Regions from separate parts of the Terrabacter aeriphilus genome, predicted to be linked through region 1. Evidence: predicted binding sites of a transcription regulator. Region 1 holds the regulator's gene; each other region holds the start of a gene.
What was found. Region 1 encodes LexA, which represses DNA repair genes until DNA is damaged. Its sites were predicted from a motif close to TCGAACANNTGTTCGA; they were not measured.
Positions count from the first base shown of each region.

Region 2: a site for LexA is predicted at 4,700-4,715, ahead of ABD979_RS02650 (HNH endonuclease signature motif containing protein). Genes of this name have one in related genera too.
Region 3: a site for LexA is predicted at 1,128-1,143, ahead of ABD979_RS16990 (HNH endonuclease signature motif containing protein). Genes of this name have one in related genera too.

Region 1 covers NZ_BAABIW010000020.1:113,737-121,248, forward strand. Annotated here, with positions in the region: gene ABD979_RS15985 (class I SAM-dependent methyltransferase) at 1-1,126, opposite strand, end outside; gene ABD979_RS15990 (gamma-glutamyltransferase) at 1,245-2,768, opposite strand; gene ABD979_RS15995 (LysR family transcriptional regulator) at 2,943-3,890, opposite strand; gene ABD979_RS16000 (Sir2 family NAD-dependent protein deacetylase) at 3,987-4,928, shown strand; gene lexA (transcriptional repressor LexA) at 4,984-5,763, opposite strand; gene ABD979_RS16010 (LysM peptidoglycan-binding domain-containing protein) at 5,992-6,426, shown strand; gene ABD979_RS16015 (hypothetical protein) at 6,661-6,978, shown strand; gene ABD979_RS16020 (alpha/beta hydrolase) at 6,975-7,512, shown strand, end outside.
Region 2 covers NZ_BAABIW010000006.1:85,117-92,628, reverse strand. Annotated here, with positions in the region: gene ABD979_RS02675 (HAD family acid phosphatase) at 1-402, opposite strand, end outside; gene ABD979_RS02670 (NAD(P)/FAD-dependent oxidoreductase) at 559-2,340, opposite strand; gene ABD979_RS02665 (helix-turn-helix domain-containing protein) at 2,459-3,634, opposite strand; gene ABD979_RS02660 (DnaJ family domain-containing protein) at 3,747-4,247, opposite strand; gene ABD979_RS02655 (META domain-containing protein) at 4,244-4,612, opposite strand; gene ABD979_RS02650 (HNH endonuclease signature motif containing protein) at 4,723-6,543, shown strand; gene ABD979_RS02645 (DUF2278 family protein) at 6,663-7,512, shown strand, end outside.
Region 3 covers NZ_BAABIW010000024.1:32,949-40,460, forward strand. Annotated here, with positions in the region: gene ABD979_RS16985 (bifunctional o-acetylhomoserine/o-acetylserine sulfhydrylase) at 1-820, opposite strand, end outside; SAM riboswitch class IV at 921-1,040, opposite strand; gene ABD979_RS16990 (HNH endonuclease signature motif containing protein) at 1,215-2,921, shown strand; gene ABD979_RS16995 (acyl-CoA dehydrogenase family protein) at 3,000-4,166, shown strand; gene ABD979_RS17000 (glycosyltransferase family 2 protein) at 4,246-5,226, shown strand; gene ABD979_RS17005 (CDP-glycerol--glycerophosphate glycerophosphotransferase) at 5,277-6,566, shown strand; gene ABD979_RS17010 (ABC transporter permease) at 6,657-7,457, shown strand; gene ABD979_RS17015 (ABC transporter ATP-binding protein) at 7,457-7,512, shown strand, end outside.

The DNA of each region.
Region 1 (7,512 bases):
TGACGGTCCAGACGTAGTGCTCGCGCATCGCGTGCACGTCGCGGACCTCGAGCCCCGCCTGCTCGATGAGGTCGACGGTCTCGCCGACGGGACGCATGTGCATGTCGGGGGCGATGAAGGCCTCGATGAAGGGACCGCCGCCGGGGCGCGTGGTGCGCGACATCTGCTGGATCAGGGCGCGGCCGCCGGGGCGCAGCAGGCGGTGGATCTGGCCCGTGAAGGTCGGGTAGTTGCGCTGCCCGACGTGCTCGCCCATCTCGATCGAGGAGATCGTGTCGAACGGGCCGTCGGGCACCTCGCGGTAGTCCTGGAGCCGGATCTCGACGCGGTCCTGCAGCCCGCGCTCGCGGATCCGCTCGTCGATGAAGGCCTTCTGCTCGCTCGAGATCGTGACCCCGACGACCTGGGCGCCGAACTTCTCGGCGGCGTGCAGCGACAGCGAGCCCCAGCCGCAGCCGATGTCGAGGTGGCGGCCGCCCGCCTCGATGCCGAGCTTGCGGCACACGAGGTCGAGCTTGTCGCGCTGGGAGTCCTCGACGGTGTAGCCCGGCTCGGTGCTCGTCCAGTAGCCGCACGAGTAGGCCATGTGCGGGTCGAGGATGAGCGAGTAGAAGTCGTTCGAGAGGTTGTAGTGGTGCTCGATGGCGCTGCGGTCGCGGGTCTTGGTGTGCAGCCGGCCACGCAGCCTCGCCTGCGACACCGGCGGCTCGGGCGGGAGGCCCACGACCCCGAGGTCGAAGGCCGTGCGGATGCCGTTCTTCGCCACGGCCGCGACGGTGCCGGCCGAGGGGCGGCCGCCCGCGAGCGTGCGGGCCGTCGACCAGACGCGCCGGAAGCCGTCGAGGAGGTCACCGTCCACGTCGAGCTCACCCGTGACGTAGGCCTGGGCGAGGCCGAGCTCGCCGGGGTGGCGCACGAGCCGGCGCAGGGCCGCCGGGTCGCGCAGGACCACGGTCGGCGCGTCGCTCGGCCCGGCGACGCTGCCGTCCCAGGCGCGCAGGCGGACGGGGAGGGTGCCGCCGAAGAGGGGCTCGACGACCGCCGCCAGGCGGGAGGCGACGCCCCCGGGCCGGGAGGACGCCGCGGAGGGGGCGGGAGCGTCGGGGCGGTCGTCGGTCATGGTCATCGGGTGGCCTCTCGTTGGGGGTCGACGCGAGCGGGTCGGTGGTGCTGCACGTGCTTCGGTGTGGTGCTTCGGAGCGGACGGTCGCACGGATGGGTCGGGCGACCGGGGCGTCCGCGCCTCAAGGAGATACCCCGACAGCGGCCTCACGGCGCGCGTCGCCGGCAGCGACGAGGCCGCGGGGACCGAGCTCCGCCGCGCCGACACCCCCGAAGTACATGTGCGGACCCGGGTAGGCGTGCGCCGGAAGGCCGCTCGCTGCGATGGCGGCTGCGATGTCGGGCGACGGCTCGTGCTCCACGCGCGGCGAGCCGTCGTCGAGGAAACGGACGTGCAGCCGCGCGGCGTCGATGGCGTGCTGGAGGTCGTCTCCGAGCAGGAGGCCGCGCCCCAGCACCTGCATGAGCGCGGTCGTGATCCGGTCGGCGCCGGGGGAGCCGACGGCGAGGGCTGCCCCGACGGCGCTGCGCGCGGTCGTCGGCGCCATGTTCGAGGCGAGGCGTGTGCCGGGCTCGACGGCGTGCAACCCGAGGCGGTTGAGCTCCGGCTCGCCCAGGGCGTTGTTGAGCAGGATGCCGGTGCCGGGGACCACCATGCCGGCGCCGTAGCCCGCGGACATCGTGACGGCGCAGGCGGTGCCGTGCTCGTCGACGGCCGAGACGTGGGCCGTCGACGCTGAGGTCGGCAGCCCGGCGAGGCCGTGGCGCTCCACGGCGAGCAGCAGGGCGTGTCCGTCCGCGGCGAGGTCCCTCGACCGGTCGTGTACCGAGAGCCGGTAGGAGAGGACCCGGCGCTGGATGTCGATGACCTCCGGCCACGTCCAGTGCTCGTGCCGCGCGAGCTCGCCCAGCATCGCGGCGAGCATCGGCCCACCGACGGAGGGCGGGGGGTTGAGCGCCACGGTCCAGCTGCCGACGGCGCGCATCGTCGGGGTGCGCACCACGGCCTCGTAGGCCTCGAGGTCGGCCCGGGTGACGAGGCCGCCGTGGGCGGCCATGTCGTCGGCGAGCACCTGCCCGACCGCGCCGGTGGTGAAGAGGTCGACCCCCTGGGTCGCGAGCAGCTCGAGGATGTCGGCGAGGTCGGGGTTGACGCTCGTCTCGCCCGGCTCCACCGGTCCGCCGTCGGCGCCGGTGATGAGGGCGTGCGCCTCCGGGTCGTCGCCGAAGAGGCTGTCGCGCACGAGGGCGAGATAGAGCGCGGCCGCGGCCCCGGTGCGGTAGCCGTCGCGGCAGAAGTGGACCGACGGCTCGACCAGCCGGCGCCAGGGGAGCACGCCAAACCGCTCCCGTGCGAGCGAGAGCGCCTGCAGCGCACCGGAGTTCGCGACCGAGCCGTGCCCCGCGCCGATGGTGACGCCGCCGCCGTAGTCGGTGCGGACCTGCCGCACGCCTCGCCCGAACGCGGACGGGTCGAGCCCGCGGCCGGGCATCTCGACGTTGCCGTCGACGACGACGGGGTCACCGCCTGCCGGCCACACGTTGACGAAGGCGCCGCCCATGAGGCTGACGATGCCGGGCTCGGTGCTCATCGAGGCGAGGGCGGCTGCGACGGCCGCGTCGACCGCGTTGCCGCCGTCGGCGGCGGCCTCCAGCCCGGCCTCGAGCGGCGCCGGGCCGGAGGCGGCGAGGGCGACCCTCGTCATGACGGTTCGCGGTCGGTCGCGGCCCGCCGCGCCCGCTCCCGATCGGGCTCCGTCAGGGAGGAGCTGCGGTCGTCGTCACCCATGGCACCACCGTATGCCGATGGGACCGCGGGCGCGCGGACGGCGCGTCCGCGCGCGGCGGGCTCCCTCGGCCGGGTCCCTCGGTGGGCTGCGTCAGCGGGCCGCGGCGGCGAGCTCGGCACGGGGCGGGCGGGGGTCCGCGCCGGCGGCCTCGACCAGGGCGTGGAGCGCGGCGGCCACCGCGGGCACCCGCTGGAGGTCGGAGGTGGTGACGGCGAGGATCTGGCGCCGTGAGGCGGGGGAGAGGGGGAGCGTGGCGACCTCGTCGTGCTTCGCCGCGTTGAGGATGAGGTCCGGCACGAGCGCCACCCCGAGCCCGGCGGTGACGAGGCCGAGCTGGGCGACGTAGTCCTCCGTCTCGAACGCGACGTTGGGGCGGAACCCGGCGTGGTCGGCCAGCGAGAGCAGGTGGCCACGACAGCGCGGGCAGCCGGCGATCCACTCCTCCGACGAGAAGTCGGCGAGGCTGGCCGCGGCGTCACCGGCGTGGGGGTGGTCGCGGGGCACGACGAGGCGCACCTCGTCGTCCATGAGCCGACGCGTCACGAGGAGCGACAGGTCCTCCTCGAGCTCCCCGAGGTCGGCACCCTCGTAGGCGAAGGCGACGGCCACGTCGCAGTCGCCGCGACGGAGCGCCGCCAGCGACTCGGGCGGCTCGGCCTCGGTGAAGGTGACGGTGATGTCGGGGTGGCGGGCCTTGAGGATCGCGAGGGTGCGCGGCACGAGGGTGGCCGACGAGCTCGGGAACGCCTGCAGCCGCACGCGTCCCGCGCGCAGACCCGCGATGGCGGTGATCTCCTCCTCGGCCGCGTCGAGCGCCGCGAGCACCCCGACGGCGTGACGGGCGAGGACCTGGCCGGCCTCCGTGAGGCGGACCTGACGGCCGTAGCGCTCGACGAGGACCGTGCCCGTGCGCTGCTCGAGGCGCCGCACCATCTGCGAGATGGCCGGCTGGGTGAACCCGAGCGCGTTCGCGGCGCTCGTGAAGCTTCCCTCGTCGGCGATGGCCTTCATGACCCGCAGGCCCGCAGCATCGATCATGGGCCAATCATAACGGGTTCTTATGCTTTTCAGTGAGGTGACGTCAGCAAGGCATGGGTGACGAGGTCGTGCGACGAGGCGACGTAGGCTGGTCGCGTGTCCCAGCCGACCGGTCTGTCCTCCTCGTCCCCGACGACACGGCTGTCCACCTCGCGCATCCTGCCGCTCGTGACGCACGACCTCGGCACCTTCGAGGACCTCGTCGACCTCGTGAGCGGTGGCGGGGTCCTCGTGCTGAGCGGTGCAGGGCTCTCGACGGAGTCGGGCATCCCCGACTACCGCGGACCTGACGGGACCCGCCGCGTCGAGCCGATGACGTACGGCGAGTTCGCCGGCTCCGGCGAGGCCCGGCGGCGCTACTGGGCACGCAGCTACATCGGCTGGCAGCGCTTCGACGCCGCGGAGCCGAACGAGGGGCACCGGGTCGTCGCCGACCTGCAGGGGGCCGGCTACCTCGGACCCGTCATCACGCAGAACGTGGACGGGCTGCACCAGGCGTCCGGGGCGCGCGACGTCGTGGAGCTGCACGGCTCGCTCGACCGGGCCGTGTGCCTCACCTGCGGCGAGGTGACCTCACGACTCGGCCTGCACGAGCGGATGACGGAGGCGAACCCCGGCTTCATGGCGCGCTTCGCGGCCGCCGCGCACGCCGTGGGCTCGCAGTGGGGCGAGCAGGTGCGCCCGGACGGCGACATCGTCCTGGCCGACGAGCTCGTCGAGTCGTTCCACCCGCCGCGGTGCCTCGTCTGCGGCAACGACACCGTGAAGCCCGACGTCGTCTTCTTCGGCGAGTCCGTGCCCAAGCCCCTCGTGGAGCGGTGCTTCGGCCTCGTCGAGACGGCAGGGGCGCTGCTCGTGCTCGGCTCGTCGCTGTCGGTGATGAGCGGCTACCGGTTCGTGCGCCGGGCGCACGCCAAGGGCGTGCCCGTCGCCATCGTCACGCGCTCGGCCACGCGTGGTGATGCCGAGGCGAGCCTGCGCCTGCACGCGCCCCTCGGCACCACCCTGACCGGCCTGCGTTCCGCGCTCGGGGTCTGACGCTCCGGGTCTGACGCTCTGGGTCTGACGCTCCGGATCTGACGCTCGGCGCGTCCTAGATGCGTCGCAGGACGGCGGTCACCTTGCCGAGGATGGTGGCGTGGTCGCCGTCGATCGGCGAGAAGTCGGGGTTGTGGGGCATCAGCCACACGTGCCCGTCGGTGCGCTTGAAGGTCTTGACGGTCGCCTCGTTGTCGAGCATCGCGGCCACGACGTCGCCGTTCTCGGCGTGCTGCTGCTGGCGCACGACGACCCAGTCGCCGTCGCAGATGGCCGCCTCGACCATCGAGTCGCCGGCGACCTTGAGCAGGAAGAGGTCGCCCTCGCCCACGAGCTGCTTCGGCAGCGGGAAGACGTCCTCGACGACCTCCTCGGCGGTGATCGGCACGCCGGCGGCGATCTTGCCGAGCACCGGGACGTACGAGGCCTCGGGCCGGGCGTCGCCCGAGTCGGTCTCGGTGTCGTACTGGTCGCCGGCCGGGCCGGCCGTCCGGGCGCCGCGCGAGCCGCGCGCGGCGGGCGTGTCCGCCCTGGCTCGGGCGGGCGACGTGGCGCGACCGCGGTAGCCGACCTGCTCGGCCGTCGCGTCGGGGGAGACGACCTCGAGGGCGCGCGGTCGGTTCGGGTCGCGGCGCAGGTAGCCCTTGGCCACGAGCGCGTTGAGCTGGTGGGAGACGCTCGACGGGCTCGCGAGGCCGACGGCGTCGCCGATCTCGCGCATGCTCGGCGGGTAGCCCCGCCGGTCGACGGAGTTGCGGATCACCTCGAGCACCTTCCGCTGACGCACCGTGAGCCCGTCGCCGGTGTCGCGGTCGGGAAGCTCGGTCACGCCCATGGTGTCCCCTTCGTCGGCTCGTCAGACCGTTGCTGCGACCGGTCGTGACGACCGATGTCAGTGGTGGCTGGTGAGGTGTGTGGTGTGCGGAAAGCCTACGAGGTTCGAACACAGTTGCCAAACACCTGTTCGACGCGTGTCTCGACTTCATCGAACATACGTGCTAGAAATCGTCCAGACGTTCCATCGAACACCTGTTCGGTGGATCCGGAGCTAGGGGAGGTCACCATGAGCGCCACCGTGCTGACGGCCGTTCGTCCGATCGCGACGCAGGAGCAGCAGGCCGCGTCGGGTCCGCAGGGGCGCCCGCGCCTCGTCTCCGTGCCGACCGGTCGCGAGGCGGGCCGCGCCGCGCGAGCCGCCCGGGCTGCACGGGACGCCCGCGTCCCGATGCGGCTCACGCGCTTCGGCCGTCTCGTCGTCTCCCTGCTCGTCGCGTCGGTCGTGGCCCTGCTCGCCGTCGGCCTCGCCGGCCAGCTCGCGTCCGCCACCGGCGAGCCGCGCACGCTGACGGTCCAGCCGGGGCAGACCCTCTCGGGCATCGCCGCCCGGGAGCTGCCCGGTCTCAGCCGCGCCGACGGCGTGCTCGAGCTGCAGCTCGCCAACGGTCTCAGCTCGAGCCAGGTCCATGCCGGCCAGCAGCTGGTCGTCCCCGGTCCCTGAGCCCGCTCCGACCCAGCAGACCTCTGCGCACACCGTGCGCAGACCCCCAACGGCCGCGTTGGCTCCACCTCCAGCGGCTGTCGGGACCGGCGCTTCGACCCCGCCGGCCCCGTCCGGACGCCGCACCCCTGCACGGGGTGCGGCGTTCTGCTGCCTCCGGCGCCCTGTGGACGACGGGCCCGGTCCGGCGCCGTGACGTCCTAGCGTCACCACCGGGGAAGGGAGCCACGAGCGATGCACTACGAGGTGGACACCGCCGCGCTGCGCGAGAGCGCGCTGACGATCGGTGAGGTGCTGGCGCGGGTGCGCCGGCTCGGGGTCACCGACGACCTGGCCGCCGTCGCGACGGCGGTGCCGCCCGGGCGCACCACGGCAGGCGCGCCGGGGGTCGCCCTCGCGTGGCAGGCGCGGCTGGCCGGCCTCACGTGGGAGCTGCGCGAGCTCGGGGCCGGGGTGAGTGCCGCGGCCGACGGCTACGACGGCGCGGAGCAGGTGGCCCGGTCCGCCCTCTCGGGTCTGTCGGGCCTGTCGGGGTCCCGCCGGCACGCATGACCGCCGCGACGCTCGGGGGCGGACCGGGCATCCGCGAGATCCGCGCGGCCCGACCGGCGGTGCTGCTGGCCGTCGCCCGACGGCTGGAGGAGCGGCGCGCCACCGTGCTGAGCTGCACCGAGGCCCTGCTGTGGCGGCGCTCGGCCGGCACCCGGTGGTCGGGCCCGGCTGCAGCCGCCGTCGTCTCGCGGTACGCCTTCGTCGTCGACCAGCTCTCCCGGCTCGGCCAGAGCCTCGCCGCAACCGGGCACGCCCTGGGCCGGGCCGCGCGCCGGCTCGAGGCGGCGGCCGACCTCGTGCACCGAGCGGATCGTCGGGCCGCCGCCGAGGGTGCCTGGGTCGACCCCGACGGCGTCGTGCTCCTGCCCGTGCGTGCCTCGTTGGGGGAGCCGCTCGTGGAGGCGCACCGGGCCCGCCTCGACGCCCTCCTGCTCGCCGACGTGCACGCGTGCCTCCACGAGGCGCAGCGCACGGCGCGGGAGCTCGACGAGGAGCTCGCCCGCGCGCTGCTCGAGTCCGCGCGCGGCGCTGGCC
Region 2 (7,512 bases), on a different contig from region 1:
GCGCTCCGCCCGGGCGTAGGCGTGGCGCAGGCCGTCACGCAGGTGCTTCGTCAGGCGCGTCATCTCGGAGACGTACGGCGAGCTCGTGCGGTCGGCCAGGCCGGTGCCCGGGTCGCCGTAGTACGTCGCGATGGTCTTCTTGACGCTGTCGATGTTGGGGATGCCGGCGCCGTCGGGACGCGCGCCGCTCGAGCCGTCGGCCGCCATGACGAAGTGCGTGCGCGGCGTGAGGGGCTGGGTGTGCGACGAGCCGGGGCGACCGTGGTCGTGGTCGTCGTGCCCGCCGCCGGCCCCGCCGTCGTGGGCGAGGGCGGGGGCCGCGGTGGCGAGGACGATCGAGCCGACGACGGAGCCGACGGCGAGGACCGCGCGGGTGGTGGTGCGGGGCGTGGGATGCCTCATGGGTTCACCTCTGGGGGCTGCTCGGGTGCGGGTGGCCGCTCGACGCTAGTCCTGCAGGCGGCCCCGTGGGGGTCTCGCGACCCGCCACGGGGGCAATCCCAGCGAAATGGCATCCAGCTCCCAGGTTCCACCCAGCCTCGTGCGTCCGGCCGCCCGTCAGGCGAGGTGGTGCGTCTCCGCGAGGGCGTAGACCGGGGTGTCGATGCCCTCCATCCGCGCCTTGAGCTGCAGCGCCAGGTAGCGCGAGTAGTGCCTCGACTGGTGCAGGTTGCCCCCGTGGAACCACAGGTTGTCCTGCCGGGTCGGCTTCCACATGTTGCGCAGCTCGCCCTCCCACGGCCCGGGGTCCTTCGTCGTGTCGGAGCCGAGTCCCCAGCACCTGCCGACGGCGTCGGCGACCTCCTGGCTGATGAGTCGGGCGGCCCAGCCGTTCATCGAGCCGTAGCCCGTCGCGTAGACGACGGCGTCCGCCTCGATGCGCGTGCCGTCGGTGAGCACGACGGAGTGCTCCTCGAGGTGGTCGACCTGGCCGCGCACGAGACGGATCGCGCCCTTGGCCACGAGCTCGGAGGCGCCGATGTCGATGTAGTAGCCCGAGCCGCGGCGGAGGTACTTGAGGAAGAGCCCGGAGTCGTCGTCGCCGAAGTCGAGGTCGAATCCGGCCGCCTCCAGCGCGGCGTAGAAGTCCTTGTCCTGCTCGCGGATCGCGTCGAACGCCGGGCGCTGGAAGTCGGCGAGGATCTTGTACGGGATCGACGCGAAGACGAGATCGGCTGTGTCGTGGTCGATCCCGGCCGCCACGGCCTCCTCCGAGTAGAGCGGTCCGAGCACCTTGTCCATGAGCGAGTCGGACCGCACGATGTGGGTGCTCGACCGCTGGAGCATGATCGGCTCGGCGCCGTTCTGCCACAGGTCCGCACAGATGTCGTGCGCCGAGTTGTTCGACCCGACGACGACGACCCTCTTGCCGACGTAGCGAGCGCCGCCGGGGTGCTGGCTGCTGTGGTGCTGGTCGCCCTGGAAGACGTCCTGCCCGGGCAGCGTCGGCACGCTGGGGATGCCGCTCATGCCCGTCGCCAGCACGAGCTGCGCCGGGTGGAGCACGACCTCGCGCCCCTCCCGGGTCACGTGGACGGTCCAGCTGCCGGCGTCGGCGTCGAAGGTCGCGGACGTCGCCTCCGTGCTCGTCCAGTAGTCGAGCTCCATGACCCTGGTGTAGCTCTCGAGCCAGTCGCCCATCTTGTCCTTGGGCGTGAAGACCGGCCAGTGGTCGGGAAAGGGCAGGTAGGGCATGTGGTCGTACCAGACCGGGTCGTGCAGGCAGAGCGAGTGGTAGCGGCTGCGCCACTGGTCGCCCGGCCGCGCGTGCTTGTCGATGACGAGCGTCGGCACGCCGAGCCGCCCGAGCCGCGCCGCGAGGCCGATGCCGCCCTGGCCGCCGCCGACGACGAGCACGTAGGGCTCGGCGTCGAGGCCGTAGGACTCGACCCGCTGGCGGCGCCGGTCGAGCCAGTTCTCGGTGGAGACGTTGACGCCGTGCTCGGCGCCCCGGGGGCGGCGCGCACCGGAGGGCTCCGGGTGGTCGCGCAGCGCCTGCGCGCTCGTCAGCAGCGTCCACGCGAGGCCGTCGCGCACCCGGACGAGGCCCTTGCCCGTGAAGGTCTCGTTGCCGAAGGTGAACCACGCCTCGTGCACGCCGTCGGCCTCCGACTCGCTCGTCACCTCGAGCTCGGCCGGCCACGCGCCGCGCCCGACCCCGGCGAGCATGGCCGCGACCTGCTCGCGCCCCTCGGCCGTGTGCAGGTTCCACGTCATGCTGAGCAGGTCGCGCCAGTAGCACTCCTCGCCGAAGAGGCCTGCGACCCGGTCGACGTCACCGGTCGCCAGCGCCTCCGAGAACCGTGCCAGCCACTCCCCTGCCGTTCGCTGCTCACCCATCGCCAACTCCTTCGTCCACGTGGTGGGGTCGGCTCGACGGTAGGCACCCGCACGCGCGCCGCACAGGGTTGCAGAACGTTGCAGCCCACACCCCACGTCGAGGGCGTATGCCGGGAGCTCAGCCCGCGTCGGCCCGCACCGTCGCGCGCGCGGTGAGCCGGTAGGGCCGGCTGTCGACGAGGCCACCGAGGCGCTTGCGCAGGCGCGACATCTCGACCCGGATCGTCACGGGGGTCGTGGCCCCGTCGAGGAGCGCCATGAGGGCGGCGGTGTCCAGGCCGGCCGGGTGCTGCGCGAGGAGGGCGACGATCTCGGCGTGCCGCTCGCTGAGGGCGATCTCGACGGTGGAGCCGGCCGTCGTCACGAGCACGCGGGGGCTCGGCCGGAGCACCACCTCGACGTGTGCCGGCGCGGCGTCCGCCTCGGCGAGCACCCATCCCCCGGAGATCCGCTCCGCCCGCACCTGGCCCATCTCGGGCACCCAGAGCGTGCCCTCGTGCAGGCTCGGAACCCAGACCCGCTCGCCGACGCCGTAGCCCTCCGCCCGGGCCACCCACCCGTGCGGGTCGACGACGACGAAACGGCCCGACCCGGCATACGGCTCGCTGGCACGCGCGACCCGGCGCAGGTCGCGCTCGTGCTGGCCGGTCAGGGTGTCGACGGCCTCGCGCACGGCCATCGTCACGAGCATGAGCGTGTGCGGGTGGGCCGTGCGGAAGGCGCCGCTCAGGGTCACGACGCCGAGCGGCACACGCGCGCGTCGGTCGAGGATCGGCGCGCTCGTGCACACCCACGCGTGCTGGTCCTCGCGGGCGTGCTCGGGCCCGAAGATCTGGACCGGCCGCCGTTCCTCCATGGCCGTGCCGAGGGAGTTCGTGCCGACGTCACCCTCGCGCCAGCGGGCCCCCTCGACGAAGCCGAGCCCGTCGCTGCGCCGGCGGATCGGCGAAGGCCCGAACATCCACAGCGGGTAGCCCTCGTCGTCGCTGACGACGAGCTCGTTGCCGGCCTCCTGCGCGAGGGGCAGGAGTCGGTCCTTGAGGATCGGCACGACCGACCCGAGCAGCCGGGAGCGCTCGCGCCGCGCGAGCAGGGCGTGGTCGGAGATCGGGGTCGAGATCTTGTCGCCCTCGGGCGACTGGCGCAGCCACGAGCGTGCGACGACGCCACGCGCACCGGCCGGCACCTCGTGCGTGTGGGCCCACGCCCGGTGCAGGCGCAGCAGGTCGCGAGCCTTGGCGGTGGGGTCCTCGAAGGCGGTCAGGGCCGCTTCGAGTCCGGAGGCTGTGGACATGCGCACCTTCGCGACGTCGACGCACGGGTGTGTGTCTCGCACGGGCGGCGTGGCACACGGCTTTCCGGCATGGTGGCACGCGCGCACCGCCGTTGGGTAGGGATCGTCCCGTTCAGCCGCCGAGGAGGCGGCGCCACCACGGCGTGCGCGCCTCGTTCGCGGCCTGCTGGGCCGCGACCCGCCGCTCGCGCGCCGCGCGCTGCTCCAGCTCGACGCGCGCCCGCAGCGGGCGCCACTGCTCGACCATCTCGTCGACGTCGACCGTCCTCGCGATCATGGGCGGGAGGTTGCCGACGGCGGGACGCAGCCGGTCGGCGAGCACGCGCTTGTTGTAGTCCTCGACGATCTCGCGCACCTGCGCCTCGGTGCGGACGTCCGCGAGCGACTCCGGGTAGCCGGCGGCCTCCTTGCGCAGGGCGAGCGCACCCGGCAGGGCGCCGCCGAGGTCGAGGTTCTCGCGCGCCGCGAAGCGCTTGACCCACCAGTCCGGGTCGCCCGAGTCGCTGAGGTCGAGGGGCTTGCCGGCGCCGGGCAGGTTGTCGAACTCGCCCCGCTCCTGCGCCTCGCGGATCTGCTTCTCCACGGGGCTCTCCCAGTACGGCTGGCCCGTCATCGCTCCACGGTAACCGACGGGTCAGGGGCGGGGGCGAGTCGGGCGACGCCGCCTGCCTCGCCGAGGGCGAGGCCGCCCTCGACGGTCGTCAGGGGCTGCGGCACGCCCAGGACCTCGAGCAGGCGCTGCTCCTGGTCCATCGCCTCCGGCGGGCCGGCCATGCGGGTCATGACGGCGTCCGTGACGGTGAGCACCCCGTCGGCGACGGCATACCTGCCGCCGAGGCGGTTGACCCCGGTCGATCCACCCACGCGTCCGTCGTCACCGAAGGTCAGCTGCGGCCGGGGCTCCGACGTGGCCCGGCCGACGATCTCCACCACGAACCACGACGTGCCGGCCAGCGTGACGTCCGAGCTGGGCACCATGGTCCGAGCCAAGCACACCTCGCTCGTCCGTGGCGAGAACCCGGGTGCGGCAGGGTGCCTGACGGTGGACAACTCTCCCGTCGGGATTCGAACACTTGTACTAAAGGAGCATGAGCAGCGCGGCGCGGATCGAGCAGGACTGGGAGCACGTGGTGCTCCTCGCCGCCGACCTGCACGACGCCCACGCCCGCCTCGTCGACTTCGTCGTGGCAGTGCTGGCGGACGGGTCCTGGCAGGCCGCCGGGCTGCGCTCACCGACCCACTGGCTGATGCTGCGCGTCGGGCTGTGCCGCGCGCAGGCCGATGCCGTCGTGCTCCTCGCTCGGCGTGCCGAGGAGCTGCCCCTGACGCTCGCAGCGCTGCGCGACGGGCGGATCAGCCTCGACCAGGCGGCCGTCGTGGCCCGGCACACCCCGCCCGAGTTCGACTCCGCCGTCGCCGAGTTCGCGCAGTACGCCACCGTGACCCAGCTGCAGCGCAGCGTCAGCCGCTACGACTTCACCCTCGGCGACCCCGAGCCGGACGATGACCGTGGCCCCGACCCGGTGCCCGATGCCGACGGCGAGCACGGCGAGCACGGCGAGCACGGCGAGCACGGCGAGCACGGCGAGGCGGACGGCGATGGGCAGGCCGAGGACTCTCGAGGCAGCGAGCCCGAGGACGGGCACGACGACCTGGGTCCGAATGCTGCCGCATCGAGCGGCGAGGCAGGATCCGGAGCGGGACAGGACGTGGGCGGACAGCCGGAGGCCATGGGCGGGCCGGCGCGGACGGCGGCGCAGCCCGAGGCGGTCGAGCCGGCGCACCCGAGCATGGGCTACGACGAGCACGACCGGTTCCGACTGCGCTACGACGCCCCCGCCGAGATCGGCGCCCTCGTCGAGGCCGCCCTCCGGGAGACCAAGGACCACCTCTTCCGCGCGCTCAGCACGTCCCTCGACGAGGACGGCGAGCCGCGCGACCGGAGGTCCCTCGATGGTGACGTGCTGGACCCCGACCACGACGTGTGCGCAGGAGGCCGGCCACGGATCACCTGGGCCGACGCCCTGGCCCTGATGGCCACCCGGTCGCTCGACGCCTCCGGCCGCACGCACTGCTCCAGAGAGTCGGGGCCCGGCGAAGGCTGTCCCGTTCAGGACGCAGCCTCTCTGTCGACCGGTCCACGTCCGACGACCGCGCCTGGCGCAGCGGCCGATCCACGTCCGCCCGTACCGGCCACGTCGGGCCCGCCCGACGCCCCGGAGGCACCTCCGACGCGGTGGCCGGGGTGGGCACGATGGGCGCGCTACCGCGTGCAGGTCCACCTCGACACCGAGGGCGCGTGGCTGACGGGCCGACCTCGGCTGCCGCAGCACGTCACCGACAAGCTGACCTGCGACGGCACGCTGACCCCGGTGTGGGAGACCGCGGGCCAGCCCGTCGACCTCGGACGCAGCTACCGCGTCGTGCCGGACCGCCTCCGCGACCTCGTCCTGGACCGTGACCGCGGCTGCCGCTTCCCCGCCTGCGCCACGAGGCACCACCTCGAGATCCACCACCTGCTGCACTGGCGCGACGGGGGCCGCACCGACCTGGACAACCTCCTCGCCCTCTGCCCCTTCCACCACGACGGCCACCACCGCGGCGAGTTCACCATCGCCGGCGACCCCACGCTCCTGGACGGCCTCACCTTCGAGACCGAGCACGGCCTGCTCATCGGCCCGCCCGCGCGGACCAGGCCTCCGGCGCTGGCCGTCGTGGCCCGCCCGGCCGAGAACCCGTCCACCCGGAGCGACCGCACCACCGTCGCCACGGTCGGCCGGGGAGGCGCACCCTCGACCGGACCCGCTGCGCGCCTCGGCCGGCGCTATCCCGCTCCCTCGGGTGAGACCCTCCACCTCCACCTCGTCGACTTCACCCCTCAGGTCGCGGCCGGCACCGAGCAGGACTGAGGCCACAACCGCCCCGGCCGAGGCCCGACGGTGTATCAGTGGCGCGGACCACCGTCACCTCATCCGTGGACGGACGCGTCGACCCGCACGCATCGCGAACCAGACGGAGAAGGTGTCCCATGCCACTCGAGGACTACGGGGTGCTCGTCGGACGCGCGGTCGGCCAGCACCGTGAGAGCGGCGTCGACTCACCGCACTTCCAGATCCACGTCGTCGACGACGGCGGCCACGACTTCCGGATCGCCGTCAACGTCATGTCGCAGCAGTCGCCGTCGGAGCTGCTCTACCTCGTCGACGACCACTTCTCGCACCCCGTGCTCGACCAGCTGCCGGCCTCGGGCTGGACCTCGCTGGCGAGCCGCCCCGGGGGCGGCGGGCTCGACTTCATCCGCGGCAACCTCTTCGACCACACGCGGATGCGGTTGCTGCCCCCGGATGCGAGCGGCCCCGACAACGACCTCTCCGACCTGCTCGGCCTCTACGTCTCGCGCGCGGTCGACGACCCCGAGGCCCGACTGTTCGTCTTCGGCGAGCGCTGGGGACCCGAGGCATCGGTCGCCGACAAGGTCTTCGGGTTCCGACCCGGCAACGGCGTCCACGACATCCACATGAACCAGGGCAACAGCGGAGCCTTCACCGGCGACGACGGCGTCTGGCAGGACGGCGGCCTGCTGCTCCGCTTCCCCGGGCAGGACCAGTGGGTCGGGATCTTCCTCGCCTTCCAGAGCCAGGCGTGGCACACCGACGACACGACCGGCCACACGGTCAGCGGCCCGACGGGGCCGAGCGGCCCGACCGGACCCACCGGACCCACCGGACCCACCGAGGCCCCGCCGCGGGTGCGCATCGTGGCTGCTCTCGTCAACCCGAACGGGCCGGCGCCCGAGCGCGAGACCGTCACCCTGGTCAACGCGTCGTCCGAGCCGGTGGACCTCACCGGCTGGCAGCTCGCCGACCGCCTCAAGCACC
Region 3 (7,512 bases), on a different contig from region 1:
GGGCCTTGAGGATGAAGGCGAGGTTGGCGCCGAGCGGGCTGCCCACGCCGAGGTCCCGGGCGAAGACGAGGCCGTGGTAGCTCTCCTCGGGGGTGTTGTAGTTCGGGAACTTCTCCGGGTCGGCGGCGAAGTCGAAGTTGCCTGAGTCGACGATGACCCCGGCGATCGACGTGCCGTGGCCACCGAGGTACTTCGTGGCCGAGTGCACGACGACGTCGGCGCCCCACTCGATGGGGCGGATGAGGTAGGGCGTCGCGACGGTGTTGTCGACGACGAGGGGCACGCCGTGCTCGTGGGCGACGGCGGCCACCGCCTCGATGTCGAGGATCTCGCTCTTCGGGTTGGCGATGGTCTCGCCGAAGAGGAGCTTCGTGTTCGGCCGGATCGCGGCCCGCCACGACTCGATCGAGGTGGGGTCCTCGACGAAGCCGACCTCGATGCCGAACTTCGGCAGGGTGTGCTTGAAGAGGTTGTAGGTGCCGCCGTAGAGGCTCGGCGAGGCGACGACGTGGTCACCGGCCTCGGCGATGTTGAGCACGGCGAGGGTCTCGGCGGCCTGGCCCGACGCGACGAGGAGCGCGCCCACGCCGCCCTCGAGGGCCGCGATGCGCTGCTCGACGACGTCGGTCGTCGGGTTCATCAGGCGGGTGTAGATGTTGCCGAACTCCTTGAGCCCGAAGAGGTTCGCCGCATGCTCGGTGTCGTTGAAGACGTAGCTCGTCGTCTGGTAGATCGGGAGCGCTCGGGCGCCTGTCGCGGTGTCGGCGCTCTGTCCGGCGTGGATCTGCTTGGTCTCGAAGGACCAGTGGGGCTCGGTCATCGGTCGTCCTGCTCTTCCTGGGTCGTGTCGATGACCGGGGCTCGGGATCGTCGTGACGACCCGGGCCCGTCGCACCGACGGGTCGGTGCGGGAGAGGAGCTCTCCGCGCTTGCCCGAGCGCCGGGTGGCGTCGACGGGCCAGGTCTTCACCCGGGGCACCCCACCGCGGTTGGAGGGTTGCCGGCCAGCGAGCCGGGGCTTGTCGCTGGCGCTCATGACCTGCCGTGAGTGTACGAACTCGTGTCCACCTGTCGGGAGGAGGTGTCCTCATCGTGGACGCCGGCAGGACTGGAGGTTGACGAGGTGTTCGAACACCTGTTCTAATTGAGGGCAGGGGAGGAGCTCGACGGGCGCTGGGGGAGGCGCCGTCGACGCAGGTGGGGAGGAGGGGCTCGTGCCGTACCTGACGACGTCGCCGAGCGATGCGGGACGCCCAGCGGTCCTCGGCGCCTTCGGACTTCGGCTGTGGCGCGTCAGCCCCGACTCCGACGGCCGCGACGGCGGGGGAGTCGGCCCGGGCCCGGAGGCGCAGGCCGGATCGGGCGCACCGGTGCGCGTCGGGTCGATCGCGGAGGCTCCCGATGGTTCGAGCGCTGACGCTCGCCCCGGCTCGCTCGCTGGGGCAGGTGTTCGGCCGGGCGACGCCGACCAGGCCACCCGTGACGAGCGGCTGCGCTCGGCCGAGCGTCTCGACGCCCTGGCGAGGGCGGGTGAGGACGTGCTCGCCGAGATCGAGGCGCTCGAGCGGGCCAAGGCGCGCGTCGAGGCCGACCTGCTCGCCGCCTACGGCACGCTGCACAGCATCGAGGCGCAGCAGATCGAGGCGTTGCCGGCCGGCGCACCGTCACGACTGGCGGGGGCGGTGTCGACCGACCGTGTCGTCGGTGAGGAGATCGCGCTCGCGACCGGGGTGGGCCCCGGGGAGGTGGCCCACCGGCTGGCCCTGGCGACGTCCCCGCGGCGTCACCGACTGGTCCTGCGGGCCCTTCGCGACGGGGCGATCACCCTGCAGCGCGCCCTGCAGGTCGTCTCCGAGACCGCCTGCCTGTCGGATGCCGACGTGGCGACCGTCGAGGAGTCGGTGCTGGCGCCGACGCGCGACGGCCTGCCGCTCTCGCAGCGCACCTTCACCTCGCGGCTGAGGCGAGCGGTCGCCGCGGTCGACGAGCTGGGTGCGGCCGAGCGGCGCAGCCGGGCGCGGGTGCGCCGCGGCGTGTACTGCCGGATGGTCGCGGACGGCATGGGGTGCCTGACGATGACGACCGATGCCGCGACGATCGCGGCGATCCTCGACCGGCTCGACGCGGCCGCCCGCACCCTACGGGCCGCCGGGGATCCGCGAACGCTCGACCAGCTGCGCTGCGACCTCATGGCCGAGGCCCTGCTGCGCGGCCACCTCGGCGCCGCGCGGAACGGCGCCCCCTGCCCCGGCTGCGGTGCTCCCGACGCACCGAACGGCGATCCGCGGGAGGGCTCTGCCAGCGGCGATCCGCGGGAGGGCTCTGCCAGCGGCGATCCGCGGGGGTCCGCGACGGTCGGCGAACCAGACGGACGGAGCGGTGAGGCGCCGGCGCGCGCGTGGATCGTCGTGCCGTTCGAGGTGGCGGTCGGGCTGTCCGACGCGCCCTGCGAGCTGCCAGGGCACGGCTGGGTGACCGCCGAGCACGCCCGCGCCATCATCACGAGGCCCGGATCGGTCTGGCACACGCTTCCCGTCGACGTCCGCACCGGTGAGGCCCTGGGCCGGCCCACGGCGGGCTACCGGCCGACCGCGGCCATGGTCGCGCACGTCCGAGCCGTCGACGGCACCTGCCGCGCCCCCGGCTGCGAGGTGCTCGCCGACCGGTGCGACACCGACCACGAGGTGCCCTATCCCGCAGGACCCACGGCGATCGGCAACCTCGTCAGCAAGCACCGCCACCACCACAACCTCAAGACCGCAGGCGTCTGGACCTCGCGCCCGGTGCCCGGTGGCCGGCCCGGCACCGTCGAGTGGACCACGCTCACCGGCCGCACCTACCTGACGCGGCCCAAGAACTGGCGCTCGGGCGTAGGGATCCCGCCGACAGGCCTGCCGCCGTCGATCCCGCCGCCCTTCTGAGCAGGACCCCAGTCCGGCACGTGGCGTCGATCACGAGGACGTCCTAGTAAACCGAACTCGCGAGTAGGATCGTCGTTCGTGAGCACGAATGCCGACTTCGACCTGTTCCGGACCAGCGAGGACCACGAGGCCCTGAGGGAGGCCGTCCGCGCGGTCGCCGAGGACAAGATCGCGCCCTACGCGGCCGCCGTCGACGAGGAGGCGCGCTACCCGCAGGAGGCGCACGACGCCCTCGTCGCCTCGGACTTCTTCGCCCCCCACGTGCCCGAGGAGTACGACGGCGTGGGCGCCGACGCCCTCGCGACGTGCATCGTCATCGAGGAGGTCGCCCGGGTCGACGCGTCCGCCTCGCTCATCCCCGCCGTGAACAAGCTCGGCTCGCTCCCGATCATCCTCGACGGTGACGACGCCGTGAAGGCGCGCTACCTCCCGCCCCTGGCCAAGGGCGAGACGACGTTCTCCTACGGCCTGTCCGAGCGCGAGGCCGGCTCCGACACTGCCTCGATGCGGTGCCGCGCACGCCGGGACGGCGACGACTGGGTCATCTCGGGCCAGAAGTCCTGGATCACCAACGCCGGCGTCTCCGAGTACTACACGGTGCTGGCCGTGACCGACCCCGACGGTCCCCGCGGCGGCAACGTCACGGCCTTCGTCCTCGAGAAGTCCGACGAGGGCTTCACCTTCGGCGAGAAGGAGCGCAAGCTCGGCATCAAGGGCAGCCCGACCCGCGAGCTGCACTTCGACAACGTGCGCATCCCGGGTGACCGCGTCGTCGGCCAGGTCGGCGACGGGCTCAAGATCGCCCTGCGCACCCTCGACCACACCCGCGTCACCATCGGCGCGCAGGCCGTCGGCATCGCCCAGGGCGCGCTCGACCAGGCCGTGGCCTACGTCAAGGAGCGCAAGCAGTTCGGCAAGCGCATCGCTGACTTCCAGGGCCTGCAGTTCATGCTCGCCGACATGGCGATGGAGCTCGAGGCCGCCCGCCAGATGGTCTACGTCGCGGCTGCGAAGTCCGAGCGCGGCGACAAGGACCTCGCGTTCTTCGGTGCCGCGGCCAAGTGCTTCGCCTCCGACGCCGCCATGAAGATCACGACGGACGCCGTGCAGCTGTTGGGCGGTGCGGGCTACACCCGCGACTTCCCGCTCGAGCGGATGATGCGCGACGCGAAGATCACCCAGATCTACGAGGGCACCAACCAGGTCCAGCGCATCGTCATGGCGCGCCAGCTGCTCAAGGGCTGACGTCGGGGCCCGCCGCCGACCCCTCAAGTAGGCTGGCGCCGCCTTGCCCCGACCCCACACCCCACGACAGGACCCCAGAGTGGACCCGACCCCTGACCCCCGGCCGGCGGTCAGCGTCATCATGCCCCTGCTGAACGAGGAGCGGCACCTGCGTGACGCCGTGGCGATGATCCTCGCGCAGGACTACAGCGGTCCGCTCGAGGTCGTCCTCGCGCTCGGCCCGTCGACCGACCGCACCGACGAGGTGGCGGCCGCCGTCGCCGCCGCCGACCCGCGCGTGCGCCTCGTGCCGAATCCGTCGGGCCGCACGCCGGACGGGCTCAACGCGGCGATCGGGGCCGCGACGGGCGAGGTCATCGTCCGCGTCGACGGCCACGCGGAGATCCCCGACGACTACATCAGCGTCGCGGTCGCCGAGCTGCTCCGCGTGGGCGCCGACAACGTCGGCGGCATCATGGACGCGCGCGGCACCACCGACTTCGAGCGCGCCGTGGCGTGCGCCATGCGCAGCCCCCTCGGCGTCGGGTCGGCCCGGTTCCACACCGGCGGGGAGGCCGGCGAGGCCGACACCGTCTACCTCGGCGTCTTCCGGCGCGCGGCCCTCGAGCGGGTCGGTGGCTACGACCCGCACTTCGCCCGGGCCCAGGACTGGGAGATGAACCACCGCATCCGTGAGACCGGCGGCACCGTGTGGTTCACCCCCGCGCTCAAGGTGACCTACCGCCCCCGCGCCTCCGTCAAGGCCCTGGCCCGGCAGTACTTCCACTACGGCCGCTGGCGCCGGGTCGTCGCCCGCCACCACGAGGGCACCATCAACCCGCGCTACCTCGCGCCGCCCACGATGGTGGGCGTCACGACGGCCGCAGCCGTGATCGGCTTCTTCTGGCACCCCGCCTGGGCGGTTCCGGCCGCGTATGCCGCCGGCGTGGCCGCGGGCGGCCTGGCCATCAGCCGTGGCGAGTCGCCCGCCACCCGAGCCGCCACCCCGCTCGTGCTCGCCACGATGCACTGGTCGTGGGGCGTCGGGTTCCTCACCAGCCCGAGCCGGCTCCAGCGCTGACCGCACCACGACCCCACGACAGCACGCCCGAACGTACGGAAGGCACGACCTTGCTCGACAACGCGAAGCTGGCGGTCCAGCTCGTCCGGAACACCGTCCGGCGCCAGCTGGCCAAGCGCGAGCTGGCCGGACGCCTCGAGCACGCCGTCCCCGGCCGGCCCTCCGGCGGCGACGACACCCGCTTCCGCTGCGCCGTCTACTTCTCCGACGACCCGGTCAACCTCTACCAGATCCGGCAGTGGTACGCGCCGCTCCAGGAGCTGGCCCGCACCCAGCCCGTCGTCGTGCTCTCCCGGATGCCCGAGACGACGAACGTGCTGCTCGACGAGTGCCCCCTCCCGGTGCTGCACGCCCCGCGGATCACCGACGTCGAGTCGTTCATGGAGCACCACGACATCGGTCTCGTGCTCTACGTCAACCAGAACCTGCGCAACTTCCAGATGATGCGCTTCGCCCGCCCGGCCCACGTCTTCGTCAGCCACGGCGAGAGCGACAAGTCGTACATGGCGAGCAACCAGCTCAAGGCCTACGACCGCGTCTTCATCGCCGGCCCGGCCGCCGCGGCCCGCCTCGAGGGCGCCCTCGTGGAGTTCGACGTCGCCCGGCGCGCCGTCGAGATCGGCCGCCCCCAGGCCGACGCCACCTACCCGGCACCCGCGCTGCCCGACGACGGCCGCACCACCGTGCTCTACGCGCCGACGTGGGAGGGCGACCGGCCGAGCATGGCCTACGGCTCCATCGCCAGCCACGGCGCCGCGCTGCTGACCGGCCTGCTCGCCGACCCGCGCTTCCGCGTGGTCTACCGACCGCACCCGCGCTCGGGAGCCTTCGACCCGGCATACGGTCTCGCCTCGACGCACCTCGCCCGGCTCGTCGCGGAGGCGAACCACGCGGACCCGACCGCCCAGCACCTCGTCGACGTCGACACGTCGTTCGGCTGGCACCTGGCCCGCCTCGACACGTGCGTCACCGACGTCTCCGCCGTGGCGCTCGACTGGCTGGCCACGGGCAAGCCGCTCGTGCTCACCCAGCCGGCCGACCCGCGGGCCGAGGTCGAGCCCACCCGGCTCACGACGAGCGTGCCGATGGTGACGGCGGCGCAGGCGCGCGACATCGTCGGCGTGCTCGACGACACCATGTCGGCCCCCGACGAGGCCCGGGCCGACGTCGTGCGCCACTACTTCGGCGACACGACGCCCGGGGCGGCGACGGCGCGCTTCGTGCGCGCCTCGACCGACCTCATCGAGTCGCGCGTCGGGGCGCCCGCCCAAGCCGACGCGCCGGCCGACGCGCCGCCCTCCGCGCCTGCCGCGGACGCGGCTCCCGGCACACACCCCTAGACTTCGGCGAGGACCGGGCCGGGGACCCCCGCCCGGTCGTGGTTGCAGAGGCCTTGTTGTAGAGCACGAAGGAGAAGGTGGTCTGCGCGCATGATCGGCGTGTCACAGTTCCGCGGCCTGATGGCCCAACGTCAGGTGCTGCGCACCCTGGTGGAGCGTGACCTCAGGGTCCGCTACGCCGGCAGCGTGCTCGGCTACGTGTGGACGGTGCTCGACCCGCTGCTCATGGCGCTCGTCTACTTCGTCGTCTTCACGCTGATCTTCACGGCGCGCCAGACCGGCAACCAGCCGTACTTCCTGCACCTCATCACCGGCCTCTTCCTCTGGCAGTGGTTCGCCTCGAACATGTCGGAGAGCTCGCGCGCGCTTTTGTCGGAGTCGCGCCTCGTGCGGTCGGCGAACCTGCCGCGCGAGCTGTGGGTCGTGCGCGTCGTGCTCGCCAAGGGCATCGAGTTCGTGCTGACCCTGCCGGTCGTCGTCGCCTTCACGATCTTCTACCTCATCACCGGCGACACGAAGCTGCACTGGACGATCATCTTCATCCCGGTCGCCCTGGTGCTCACCTTCCTGCTCTCGGTCGGCATCGGGATGATCCTCGCGCCGATCACCGTGCTCGTCACCGACATGGCCCGCGTCGTGCGCATCGCCCTGCGCCTCGGCTTCTACGCGACGCCGGTGCTCTACAGCGCCGACATGGCACCCGACACCCTGCGCACGGTGCTCGCACTCAACCCGATGAGCGGCATCCTCGAGCTCTTCCGCTCCGGCTTCTTCAAGGGCGAGATGAACCTGTTCTCGGTGGCGTCGGCGTGCGTCCTCACCGTCGTCCTGCTCCTCGTCGGGGCGTTCGTCTTCAAGCGGCTCGAGCCGGCCGTGCTCAAGGAGATCTGATGGCCAAGCCGGTGATCGAGGTCCGCGACCTGGGGATCGAGTTCTTCCGCTCGCG